Regions from separate parts of the Brevibacillus soli genome, predicted to be linked through region 2. Evidence: riboswitches for the same ligand, from Rfam matches in the RefSeq annotation. Region 2 holds a riboswitch; each other region holds the start of a gene.
The links. Region 2 has a riboswitch for S-adenosylmethionine ahead of ACE99V_RS00800 (pyridoxal phosphate-dependent aminotransferase). Riboswitches for the same ligand answer to the same signal wherever they lie in the genome.
Positions count from the first base shown of each region.

Region 1: linked by a shared signal. The riboswitch ahead of metK (methionine adenosyltransferase) and the one ahead of ACE99V_RS00800 (pyridoxal phosphate-dependent aminotransferase) in region 2 are both predicted to bind S-adenosylmethionine.
Region 3: linked by a shared signal. The riboswitch ahead of ACE99V_RS13905 (aminotransferase class I/II-fold pyridoxal phosphate-dependent enzyme) and the one ahead of ACE99V_RS00800 (pyridoxal phosphate-dependent aminotransferase) in region 2 are both predicted to bind S-adenosylmethionine.

Region 1 covers NZ_JBIYSM020000005.1:33,189-37,322, reverse strand. Annotated here, with positions in the region: gene ACE99V_RS03215 (polysaccharide deacetylase family protein) at 1-498, opposite strand, end outside; gene metK (methionine adenosyltransferase) at 750-1,955, opposite strand; SAM riboswitch class I at 2,084-2,185, opposite strand; gene ACE99V_RS03205 (hypothetical protein) at 2,239-2,697, opposite strand; gene ACE99V_RS03200 (S8 family peptidase) at 2,720-4,134, opposite strand, start outside.
Region 2 covers NZ_JBIYSM020000001.1:172,640-176,773, forward strand. Annotated here, with positions in the region: gene ACE99V_RS00790 (efflux RND transporter permease subunit) at 1-34, shown strand, start outside; gene ACE99V_RS00795 (efflux RND transporter periplasmic adaptor subunit) at 50-1,279, shown strand; SAM riboswitch class I at 1,339-1,454, shown strand; gene ACE99V_RS00800 (pyridoxal phosphate-dependent aminotransferase) at 1,529-2,704, shown strand; gene ACE99V_RS00805 (hypothetical protein) at 2,988-3,458, shown strand; gene ACE99V_RS00810 (aminotransferase-like domain-containing protein) at 3,646-4,134, shown strand, end outside.
Region 3 covers NZ_JBIYSM020000032.1:18,167-22,300, forward strand. Annotated here, with positions in the region: gene ACE99V_RS13900 (aminotransferase class I/II-fold pyridoxal phosphate-dependent enzyme) at 1-817, opposite strand, end outside; gene ACE99V_RS13905 (aminotransferase class I/II-fold pyridoxal phosphate-dependent enzyme) at 814-1,977, opposite strand; SAM riboswitch class I at 2,070-2,186, opposite strand; gene ACE99V_RS13910 (pyridoxamine 5'-phosphate oxidase family protein) at 2,258-2,713, opposite strand; gene ACE99V_RS13915 (DUF5665 domain-containing protein) at 2,869-3,210, shown strand; gene ACE99V_RS13920 (hypothetical protein) at 3,207-4,134, opposite strand, start outside.

The sequences.
Region 1 (4,134 bases), on a different contig from region 2:
GATCAAAAAATTCACGGAAGGAAAGTGAAACTGCTGCAACACGGGAAACGCTTTCGTGTAATAGCTCTCGTAACCGTCATCAAAGGTGATGAGCACGGCGTTTTCTGTCGGTAAAACGCCGGCAGACACGAAACGCAAAAACTCTGAGAGCGAAATGGGATGCAGATCGTTTTCATAAAGGAAAGCCATATGTTCCGCAAATTGATCGGGAGCGATGACATAACGCTGATCTGTTTGATCTGTTACGTGATGATACGTCAAGACGACAACCTGATTTTTATACCAGACTTGTTTCCTTTTGTCTGATTTTGGCGGCGGTGTGACGTTTGGATTAGCAGGCCCCAACTCGCTTGTGCTTATAGACGTAGGGACCCGGGGAAAATGTTGCACTTCCGACGCATTTTTTTGCGGAAATATCTTCCCTGCCAGCAGTCCGCCGCTCACAACCAGCGCAAACGAAAACAAAAACACCAGGAGGAACAGTCGTCTCTTCTGCAAGGAAATCCCTCCTAAACCTCTTCTTTACCATTTCGACAGCATGGCACAAAATCCTTTATGTATGTAATTCCATTACAAAATCTTACAGCAAGAATCCCAGCCGACTTAAGCTAGGCTTTACCCACTCGGCGAAAACTACCGCTGTGCCGAGTGGGGTCCCTTTCCGGTGTCGGCTGGGGTCCCGAACACGATCCTAGTGGCTGCACAAAAAAAGCCTAGTGGTTGGTCACTAGGCTTTCTCGCTCTTCTGTTTACTTCGCCAATTCTGCAGCGTCTTTTTTCAGGTCTTCCGCCTTGTCTGTGCGCTCCCATGGAACGTTCAGGTCGTTGCGGCCGAAGTGACCGTATGCAGCGGTTTGCTTGTAAATCGGACGGCGCAGGTCAAGTTGCTTGATGATGCCTGCCGGACGCAGATCGAAGTGCTTGCGTACCAGTTTCACCAGGTCCTCTTCGGAGATTTTGCCGGTGCCGAACGTATCGACACTGATGGATACCGGCTGTGCCACACCGATTGCGTAAGCGACTTGCACTTCGCACTTGTCGGCAAGACCGGCAGCCACGATGTTTTTCGCAACATAGCGGGCTGCATATGCGCCGGAACGGTCCACTTTCGTCGGGTCTTTCCCGGAGAAAGCACCGCCGCCGTGACGGGCATAGCCGCCGTAGGTGTCAACGATGATTTTGCGGCCAGTCAAGCCGGCGTCGCCTTGAGGACCGCCGATTACGAAACGGCCGGTCGGGTTGATGAAGTATTTGGTTTGATCGTCCAGGAATTGAGCTGGAACGACCGGTTTGATCACCTGCTCCATCAAGTCTTTCTTGATTTGTTCCAGACTTGCTTCCGGAGCGTGTTGGGTGGAAATCACGATGGTATCGATGCGAACCGGCTTGTCTCCGTCGTATTCAACGGTTACTTGCGTTTTTCCGTCCGGGCGGAGATACTCCAGCGTGCCGTTTTTGCGAACTTCGGTCAGGCGGCGAGCCAGTTGATGCGCCATGCTGATCGGCAGCGGCATCAGTTCAGGAGTCTCGTTGCAAGCGAAGCCGAACATGAGACCTTGGTCACCGGCACCGATTGCTTCGATTTCTTCGTCCGTCATTTGGCCTTCGCGCGCTTCGAGTGCCTGGTCCACACCCAGAGCGATGTCGGCAGATTGCTCGCCGATCGCCGTGATTACCCCGCAAGTATCGGCGTCAAAACCGAACTTGGCGCGATCGTAACCGATTTCACGAATGGTATCGCGCACCAGCTTTTGAATGTCTACGTATGTGTTGGTGGTGATTTCACCCGCAACGAGCACGAGACCGGTGGTAACGGATGTTTCGCACGCTACGCGGGCATTTGGGTCTTTTGCCAGAATCGCATCCAGAACAGCGTCGGAGATTTGGTCACAAATCTTGTCCGGATGACCTTCGGTAACAGATTCAGAAGTGAAGAGTCGACGACCTTTTTGCAAAGCCATGGTGAAAACTACCTCCTTTATCCTCCATACAGATAGTGTGGGTGCCGAAGCGGGTTTTTAACAAGCAAAAAAAAACCTTTTCCCGTTTGAGGAAAAGGTGCCTTTTGTATGCGTTCCCTAACCTCTTATCGGCCAGAACAGTTCTCCGTTCTGCTGGTTAGCACCGCTTCAAGTCGGTTGCCGGGCTTCATCGGGCCAGTCCCTCCGCCTGCTCTGGATAAGAGTATCCATTACGCATAATAGAATAATTCTTTTTCTATGTCGTGTCAACAACGATTTAACGCAATTCGTACTTTCCTCGCACCATTACGTGCGCGATGCCCTTGTACTTTGAATCAAGCCGCAGCCCGCGGTTGTCGGAACGGGCGATCAGCAGCAGATGATTGTGCGCGACAGGAGCTCCGGCGCGAAGATCGGCTCCCGCAGTGATGTCGGTCAGCCCGTCCCCTTTGTTTCCGGCAACAGAGACTACCTGGCCGGTACGGACGATAAACTCGGTGCCTTCAAAGCCGTACAAGGTCTGTCCCTTGTTCAATTCCACCACGGTCAGCGTGCTTGTGCCTCCCGCATTTGCCAGCGCTTGCTGGATTTGTTGATCCACGTAGCTTTTGGTTACAACCGGATCGTCAACAGAGCCGGGAACGCCGGAGACCCCCCCGTCGGCCCAAGCCTGTGTAGCGAAAATGGCCACTCCAGCCACAGCAGCAGCAAGCATTCCTTTTGTCGTTTTTTTCATCACTGGTTGTCCTCCTTCACTCCTACAATTTATAGGCCTTTGCCAGCAAGACGACCACTTCGGCGCGGGTCGCGTAGCCTTGCGGGCGGAACGTGCTGCCATACCCGTTCAACCAGCGGCGCGAGGTGAGGGCTTCGATCGCCGGGGATGCCCAGTGGGTGACAGGTACGTCGCGATACGAGGAAGTGCTTCGTTTATACAGCAGCGCGTTTTGTGCGCGAGCCACCATCAGGGCCATTTCCGCCCGAGTGATCGCCTGGTTCGGCTTGATCGTCTTGTTGGGGTAACCCTGCAGGATGCCCAAGCGGTACGCCTGCGCGACTTCGTTGTACGCCCAATGCGATCGGGAGAGATCGTAAAACGGATTTTTCCCCGTGTACGCCTGAATGGAAATACCTTTGGCGCGCATGGCCTGGATCAGCATGGTGGCAAATTGCGCCCGGGTAACGGGCTGGTTCGGCTTGAAGGTTGCGTCCGGAAAACCTTTCACCACGCTCTTCTGGCTCAGGCGGGCAATGTCAGAGCGAGCCCAATGGTAGGCAATGTCACGGTAGCCGTCAATGAGCCGCTCCTTGGAAAGCGTAAGTCGATACGCATCGTATTTGAACGGCACGATGCTGTTCAAGCGGATATAATACCTGCCCGGACGCAACCGCAGACCGAAAATCCCTTTTCCCTGATCGGACAGCTCTGCCACTTCGTTTTCGGAGGCAAGCGCATAGTTGAAGGTGCCTCCCCCGTACAAGGCGATGTTGACCCCGGAAGCCACCGGAACAAAGGGAGCGCGAACGCTGACATACGATTCCGAATCGACATCAAATTGGAACCAGTCGTAATCGCTTCTCGACGGGAGCGTTCCGGTCATCAGGTAACCGCTCGCAAGGCGGGAAGCCTGACGATAGTTGTCGTTCGGTTCATTTGTGTCCTTGCGCACCGGCGTATAACTGACGTTCAGCTGGTACTCTGCGTTCACGGCGTTCCGATAATATTCGGTCAGACGTATATAGTACTTGCCGGGGGTTACCTCTTTGACCGCCCGCTCCGTCGGGTCGTTGCGGGTGCCGTCATCGTACGGCTGATCCCAGCTTAACTGGTTTCCTGTTTGCTTGCCCATTTGCAGTTTCAGATCAATGCGCTTGGTATCGGCCGTCACGGATACGTTGAGCCTTCCCTGCTCCCGTACGTAGTAGGAGAACCAGTCCTCGTCCCCCGCTTCATGAAAGTTGCCCGTCACGTTGATCTGATTGCCGACCAGCGGTCTCGCCGTCTGCATGTCATTGTTTCGCTCATAGCGGTCCGGGTTGATGGTGAATTTGCTGGTCAACAGATACGTGAACGAGGCGACTCCCCCGCTCCGCTCCAGCTTGATCTCCATGCGTCCTGTCTTGACCGGGATGGTCAAATTGTCTCCGTTCCCGATGTAATAGGTAACCGGCG
Region 2 (4,134 bases):
CTCTTCGGACGAAGAGATCGTAACGGTCGGATAGGAGGCGGAAGTGATGATGAAACTGAACAAAAGCAGTCTGGGGCTTTTGCTCTCCGTTGTGATTGTGCTTGCCGGCTGCACGGGGCAGCAGGCACCGGTTGAAACGGCAGAGCAAAACAAACCGGTACCCGTGCAAGTGGATACGGTGAAAAAAGGCAGTGTCGCCACACGGTCAGGTGTGACCGGCAAATTGGCTCCCAATCAGGAGGTGGCATTGACGCCAAAAGTGAGCGGGAAAATCGTACAGTTGAACGTCGCGTTGGGGCAGCAGGTTCAAAAAGGCCAGGTCCTGTTTTCACTGGACAAGAACGACCTGATGAACAGCGTACGTCAGGCGGAGGCGCAGTACCAGGTTGCGCTGGCCAACCTGAAACAAAGCGATGCCAATGCCGCCCAAAGCCTCCAGCAAGCGAAAAACGGATTAACCCAGGCCGAGCAGGGACTGAAGGACGCGCAGCGAAACGAGCAGCGCATGGCAGAGTTGTTCAACCAGGGAGCGATTTCCGCCCAACAGTATGAGCAGGCAAAGACGGCTCTCACCAACGCCCAGACTGCTTATGAGAACGCCAAACAGGCATTGGCAACGGCTCAGCAGCGCACGGGTGTGGCCGTGATGGAAGCGTCCGTGGAGCAGGCGCGGGTTGCCTTGCAAAACGCGCGGGAACAGTTGGCCAACACCACTGTGACCTCACCGATCTCAGGTTATGTGGCCGCTGTAAACGGGACGGTGGGAGAAATGGCTTCTCCGCAGCAACCGGTCGTGATCGTGGTCAATACCAATCCGTTGATCGTCAAGGCAAACCTCTCCGAAGCAGAGATTTCGTCTGTGAAACCAGGATCAAAAGTAACCGTGTCGCTGCCCGCCTTGAACAAGGACCTGGTAGGGACAGTGAAAGCAGTCAGCCCGGTCATGGATCCGACACTCCGCGCCTATCCGGTGGAGATCTCCCTTTCCAACCCGGACAATCAACTGAAAGCAGACATGGTTGTCAATGTGAAGTTTGGTCAGGAACAGACCAGCAGCGCCCTGATTGTTCCCCGCAAAGCGGTCTTCGACGAAAACGGCAAGCGCTTCGTGTATAGACTGGAAGGAACCATTGCCAAAAAGGTGGAAGTGACGACAGGGGAAGAATCCAGCGATCTGATCGAAGTGAAAACCGGGCTGGCCGTTGGCGACAAGATCGTTGTGAAAGGTCAAACCTTGCTGACGGACGGTACGACCGTTGAAATACAAGAGGGGGATTGACACGGCGTACACAACTCGCTAGTATGAAAATGGTTGCCACAACTAAAAAAAGAGTATTGAACTTATCCAGAGAGGTGGAGGGACTGGCCCGATGAAGCCCGGCAGCGGATCTGCAATGGTATGCGAATGCAGATGCTGTGCCAATTCCAGCAGGAGCATTCCTGACAGATAAGGCCGTGAGAAACAACTCAACCCCTTTTTCTGTAAGGAAAAAGGGGTTTTTAATCGTTACGAAAGGACAGAAGAATCATGCGCATTCAGCCCGCATCCATGGTCGACAGACTTCCGACACAGTTTTTTGCCACGCTGGTGGCCAAGGTAAACAAAGCGATTGCAGCCGGACACGACATCATCAACCTGGGCCAGGGAAACCCCGACCTCCCGACTCCGGCCCATATTGTCGAGGAGCTGCAGCAGCATGCAGCCTATCCGATTCATCATAAATACCCTCCGTTTACCGGACGGAAGGAATTGAAAGAGGCCATCGCCTATTGGTACAAGCAGGAATTTGACGTCGACCTGGATCCCGAAGAAGAAGTGGCGATCCTGTTCGGGAGCAAGACCGGACTGGTCGAGATCTGCCAGGTTCTGCTAAACCCGGGGGACGTCGCGCTGGTGCCTGATCCAGGCTATCCGGATTACTGGTCTGGTGTGGCCGTTGCTGACGGCCGCATGGTGATGATGCCGCTGCGGGAGGAAAACGCCTTTTTGCCGAATTACGGCGAACTGGCACAGGAAGACCTCGACAAGGCCAAGCTGATGTTTCTGAACTATCCCAACAATCCCACAGCGGTCAATGCGCCGTTCGAATTTTATGAAGAAACCATCCGTTTTGCCCGCAAGCATGAAATTGTCGTCTGCCACGATTTTGCCTACGGGGCGATCAGCTACGACGGGAAAAAGCCGGTCAGCTTCATGCAGGTACCGGGGGCAAAAGAGGTGGGCGTAGAGTTTTATACCCTCTCCAAAACCTACAACATGGCCGGCTGGCGTGTTGGAGCGATGGTAGGGAACCGGGAACTGGTGCGGCTGATTAATCTGATTCAGGACCACTACTTCGTCAGTCTGTTCGGCGCCGTGCAGATGGCTGCCGTCCGCGCACTGACTGACTCGCAGCAGTGCGTGCGCGATCTGGTGGCTGTCTACGAAAGCAGACGCAATGCCCTGTTCTCCAATCTGCAGCGCATCGGTTGGGAGGCGAAACCCTCGCAAGGCTCCTTTTTCGCCTGGCTGCCCGTCCCCAAAGGCTTCACGTCCGTCAGCTTTTCCGATCTGCTGCTGGAACAGGCCCATGTAGTCGTGGCCCCCGGTGTCGGCTTTGGACCGACCGGAGAAGGCTACGTCCGTGTTGCGCTATTGTCCACGGAACAGCGTCTGGCGGAAGCGGCGGAGAGGATTGAGAGATTGGGGATTTTTGTGAAATAAAAGGGAGAGACCGTCACGTGATGTAAAATGGACATCCCATACAGCCGCTAGAAAAGTGTTCGGGGCCCCGCCCGGCGCAGAAAGGGAACCCACTCGGCGAAGCGTTAGCTAACGCCGGGTGGTTTTTTTTTGGGCCTGTCTGCAATTCAAATTTTTGCCCATAGGCGCATATTATAATAAAAATCATTCTCACCGTTGACAGATAATGATTTTCATTATACGATAAATTCGGTAATGATAATTAGTCTCACCGGATTAGCTTTTACTCGGCAGGAGGGTACATATGCGCTATCAGATCAACGGTTACACGGACATGTACACGGTACTGGCAAACGAACGCAAGATTGGCGGCGCCATTGAAGCGGGAATGATCCGGCTGCGTTCCGGTGAAGAATTTGCCAATGTCGTTCTGACCCGTCTGGAGTTATCCGGCTCTCAGTTCTGCTCGATCGGTTTTGTCACCGCAGAGGGGAAACGGCTGATTGTTCACGTCAACGACGTAAGCATGATCTCTGACGCAAACCATGTCAACGTATGCGAACTGAAAAACGAACTGATGCGCGAGGAAAAAACTGCTGAACGTCTAAAGCGCCTGAAGCGCCTCTGTGAGCTGAACGAAGGCTGTGTAACCCTGCCGTTCCGTGAAGAAGCGCTCCTCTTGGTCGAAGATATCGGCTTTGAGACGGCTCGCCAGCACGTCGACCTCTCCTTTTTGCCGCAGGTGGAAAAAGCCCGCGTGTTCCGGATCGCATAAAGCCATGGAACAGACAACGATACAGGGAAGCCCTCACCGGGTTTCCCTTTCTGTTTTCGTTTGATTTGATGAAGGTTTCCATCGGCATAGAAAAAAACTATTGTCCCTATAGCTAGGTTAGATTGGACTTATTGATGTCGCAGTGATACAACATGTATAAGTTCTATCTAAAGGGAGAGCGGGAGATATGGAGTATTCATTTTCAAAAAATGTGGACGCATTAACCTCGTCGGCTGTTAGGGAAATCCTGAAGTTGACCCAGGGGAGCCAGGTGATCTCACTGGCAGGGGGATTGCCGGCCGAGGAGTTCTTCCCGATTGAGGCGATGCGGGATGCTTTTAATCGGGTGTTCGACGGAGGAAACAAATCGCTTCAATACGGGTTGACCGATGGCTATATACCGCTGCGGGAATGGATTGCGGCCCGCATGAAACAAAAGAACATGAACGTCGACCTTGCGAACATGATCCTGACCACCGGTTCGCAGCAGGCGGTTGACCTGTTATGCCAGGTATATCTGGACGAAGGCGATGTCGTCCTGGTGGAAAACCCCACCTATCTGGCGGCTCTGCAGTTGTTCCAGTTTCGGGGGATTCGGGCCGTGCCGGTAGAGGGTGACGCGGAGGGCATGGATCTGGACGACCTCGCAGCAAAAGTGAAGCAGTATCGACCGAAG
Region 3 (4,134 bases), on a different contig from region 2:
ACACCTTTTGGACAGCAGGATGCGCTTGCAGCCAGCCAGCCAGTTTTTCCGCACTTTTGCTGCTGACGTCAAGACGTGCCTTGAGCGTTTTCAAACCCCGCATCACCAGCCAGGAATCCTGTACACCCAGTATGGAACCCATGCCGTTTTGAATCAGGTACAATTCATTTCCCAGACATTCATCGCTGGTTACCGCCAGGCCTGCGACGACATCGCTGTGCCCTCCGATGAATTTGGTCGCACTGTGAATCACGATGTCTGCCCCCAGTTCCAGGGGACGTTGGTAGTATGGGGTCATAAACGTGTTGTCGACAATCGTCAAGAGACCGTGCTTTTTCGCCAGGGAGCAGATCGCGGCAATATCCGTCACCTTCAGCGTCGGATTGGAAGGCGTCTCCAAATAGATTCCTTTTGTATTTGCCCGAATCGCTGACGCTACCAGCTCAGGGCTGGTAGTATCGACGAAACTGACTTCCATACCCAATCGGGACAGTACCCGGGTCAAAAACCGGTACGTTCCTCCGTAGACGTCCTCCGCCACGACCAGATGATCGCCGGCGGAAAAGAGCATGAACACGCTGGAGATCGCTGCCATCCCCGACGCAAACGCAAACCCTCGGGTCCCTCCCTCCAGCACAGCGATTGCCTCTTCCAACGCCTGCCTGGTGGGATTTCCGGAACGGGCATAGTCGAAAACGCCCGGCCGGTCAAGATCCGGCTGATGATAGGTGGATGCCAGATAAAGGGGCACGGAGGACGCACCCGTCACCCTGTCAAAGCACGCAGTCCCGTGAAGCAGTTTTGTGGCAAAGTTCATCGCTGATTCCCTCCCGCTTGCAAACTGACATCCAAGGCTTGAGACAAGTCGGCAATCAGATCGTCGGGGTGTTCAATCCCGACGGACAGCCGCAGCAACCGGTCGCATACGCCAACTTTCTCACGTATGTCCCGAGGGATGTCGGCGTGCGTTTGGGTGGCCGGATACGTACACAGCGACTCTACGCCTCCCAGACTCTCGGCAAAGGAAACGATACGCAGGCGGGAAAGGAACGGAGCTACCTGCGCCGCGTCCCGCACCCGGAACGAAAGCATGCCGCCGAACCCGTTCGACTGGCTCTTCTGCACCTCGTGGTCCGGGTGGTCGTCAAGACCGGGATAAAAGACTTCTGCCACCGCCGGATGTTCACGTAGACATCGTGCGAGCGCGAATGCATTGGATTGATGCCGTTCCATGCGCAGCGCGAGCGTTTTCATTCCGCGCAGGAGAAGCCACGAGTCCTGCGGCCCCAGAACCGCTCCGATGGAATTGTGCAAAAATCTGACTTTTTCAGATAACTCGGCGCCTTTTGTCACGATCAGACCGGCCAGAACGTCATTGTGCCCGCCCAAATATTTCGTGGCGCTGTGAAACACGAGGTCAGCCCCCAGCTCCAATGGTCTCTGGAAATACGGAGAGAGGAATGTATTGTCGACAAGGGTCAGGATTCCGTGCCGCTTGGCCAGTTGGCATACCCTGGCGATGTCAGTAACCTGCATCAGGGGATTGGTAGGCGTCTCGACCAGCAAAGCTTTCGTCTCGGGCTGAATCGCTTTTTCCACCTGCTCCAGATCACGCAGGTCCACGTAGGAAAACGACAGACCGTAGCGGGAGAGCACCTGCTCAAACAAGCGGTATGTACCTCCATAGAGATCAAGCGAAACGACGAAATGATCGCCTTGGGAGAACAACCCCATCAGGGTATGGATCGCCGCCATTCCCGATGCGAAGGCAAAACCGGCGTCTCCTCCCTCCGCATCCGCTATGGCCTGCTCCAGTACCGTGCGCGTCGGATTGGCTGTCCGGGAATAATCAAAACCCGTACTTTCTCCCAATGCCGGATGGCGGTACGCGGTTGCATGATACACGGGGAAACTGACCGCTCCCGTTTGAGAATCCTTTCCTACTCCTGCCTGCACCAATTTTGTCTCCAAATGCATGGCTTTCCCTCCACATCTTTATTGAGGGCAAATAAAAAAGCCCTCTTTCTCTTAAAAAGAAGGCTTTGTTTACGGGTACCGTAAGCAACTCCTTCTCATCTTTCAGAGCGTTCGCTCTGCAGGAATTAGCACCATTATCTCCCTATGAATCATAGGAGATCGGTTGCCGGGCATCATCGGGCCAGTCCCTCCGCCTCTCTGGATAAGAAAGTTATTGCTATTCAATTGAATTGAACTTATCGTACCCAATCGTCTGAATATTGTCAACCGGTTTTTCTTTTCAAGCTTTGCGAAGCGCGGTCATCACCTGATTATCGAGTTTGGCCGCGGCTTTCTTGTCATACGTCTTTTCATACTGCGGCTCTACGGAGATGCGGGAACCGTAAAACATCACATCGCGCACGGCCTCGATGGAGATCTCCACCATCGCAAGCTTTAACGGCACCTCTTCCATCCGCTCGACTTTTACCGCGGCCCTGCCGTTGATGGCGTAAGAAGAGCCCGCTCCGATCAGGTGCAATACCACCTGCGGTTCTTTTGCAATATTGGTGAGGATGCGCGAACGATTGTCGACAGCAAAACGAATGGTTTGTTGAGAAGGCGCATAGACCCATGATAGAGAGCTGATCGAAGGCGCACCTGTTTCATGATCAATGGTCCCCAATGTGACGAAACGCTCCTGCTGCAGCAGCGCAAACAGGTCTTCCGACAGCGATTGAGCAACGGTTTCGGCCATTCCGATTCCTCCTTGGAAAAGATATGTACGTCTATTGTACCTGTGCCACTCGCCCAAGGCAAACCATACCGTTCAGGCTCCGCTTGCTTCCCTTCCCTTTTTTTCCTAAACTGGTAGAAACCAAAACAAGTCCGATGTGAAAGGAGGCGATGTTTATGTCGCAGTCCCCTACCGACCGAATTCTGGCCAAAGTGGATCAACTGCTGGAGGAACTGCAGGAAGTGCGCAAATTAAACGAGCGCATGGATAAGATCGCCCTGTTTCTGGAAGACATCCGTCTTGCCGATGTCATTCAAAATTACACAGCCCCGCGCAAGCTGCTCTGGACCAATTTCCTCGCAGGCTTGGCACGGGGGCTGGGGTTAACCATCGGAACGGCCATTGTGTTAGGTCTGCTCGGGTATATCCTGAAGCAGTTTCTATCCGTTCCGATCATCGGCGATTACATCGGCCAACTGGTTGATTACGTCAATGCCTACCGGAATAGCAGGTATTAATCGTCGTTGTCATCTTTGCCATTGCGGTCACGGTCATCGTCATCGTCGCGGTAGTCATCGTCATCATCGCGGTCGTCATCGTCGTCATCGCGATCATCGTCGTCATCGCGATCAGACCATTTTTTGTGTCCGTACGCGTGCCCTTTACCCTTGTGCTTTTCTTTCTTCTCTTTCTCTTCTTTCTTTTCTTTTGGTTTTTCCGGCAGCTCGTTGACCGGCGTTCCGTGCGGAATGTCTGCCTTCGCTACCAGCTTGCCATCCACGTATAGCTCCAGGTGAACTGCTTTTGCGCTGTAGGAGCGGTTTTTGTAGCTGATGTTGATTTCAAACTCCTCTTTGTCGTTCAGCTTCACTTCGTGCTTTTTGCCGTCCGGTGCCACTACATAGAGCTTGGCCTTTTTCACGTCATCAAGCTTCTCCACTTTCCCTTTCACTTGAACAAGCTTGTATTTTGCATGAATCGTGGCCGTACCTGTGATTTTGAAGGTTTGCGGCTCAGTCGTTGCTGGCGGTGCGTTGACAGTCAGCACCTCAACGGTTTCGGAGTCGATTTTTTTGCCGTCCTTATACGCTTCCACAAGAACGTCCTGTTTTTTCTCGGAAATGTTCTTGAAGGTTGCCTTAAAGGTACCGACGCCCTGCCACAATTTTTTCACGTCCACTTTTTTCTTCTCGCCGTTGTACGTAACGAACACTTCGTCAGCTTCCAGGCTAACGATGCCGTTTACCTTCACTTCTTTTTTCTTCAGGTCGTTTGTCGCGAGGGTATGCACGATCACGTCCTTTTCCACAACGGTATCCGTGTTGATTTGGACTTCCTTCGTTTCCACCACCTTGTCTCCTACATACGCTTTCAGGGAAGCATACTGCGGAGTCTCGCTAACCACAGCAGCAAAGCTCACCGCAAAGGTGTCGTCGGCATTC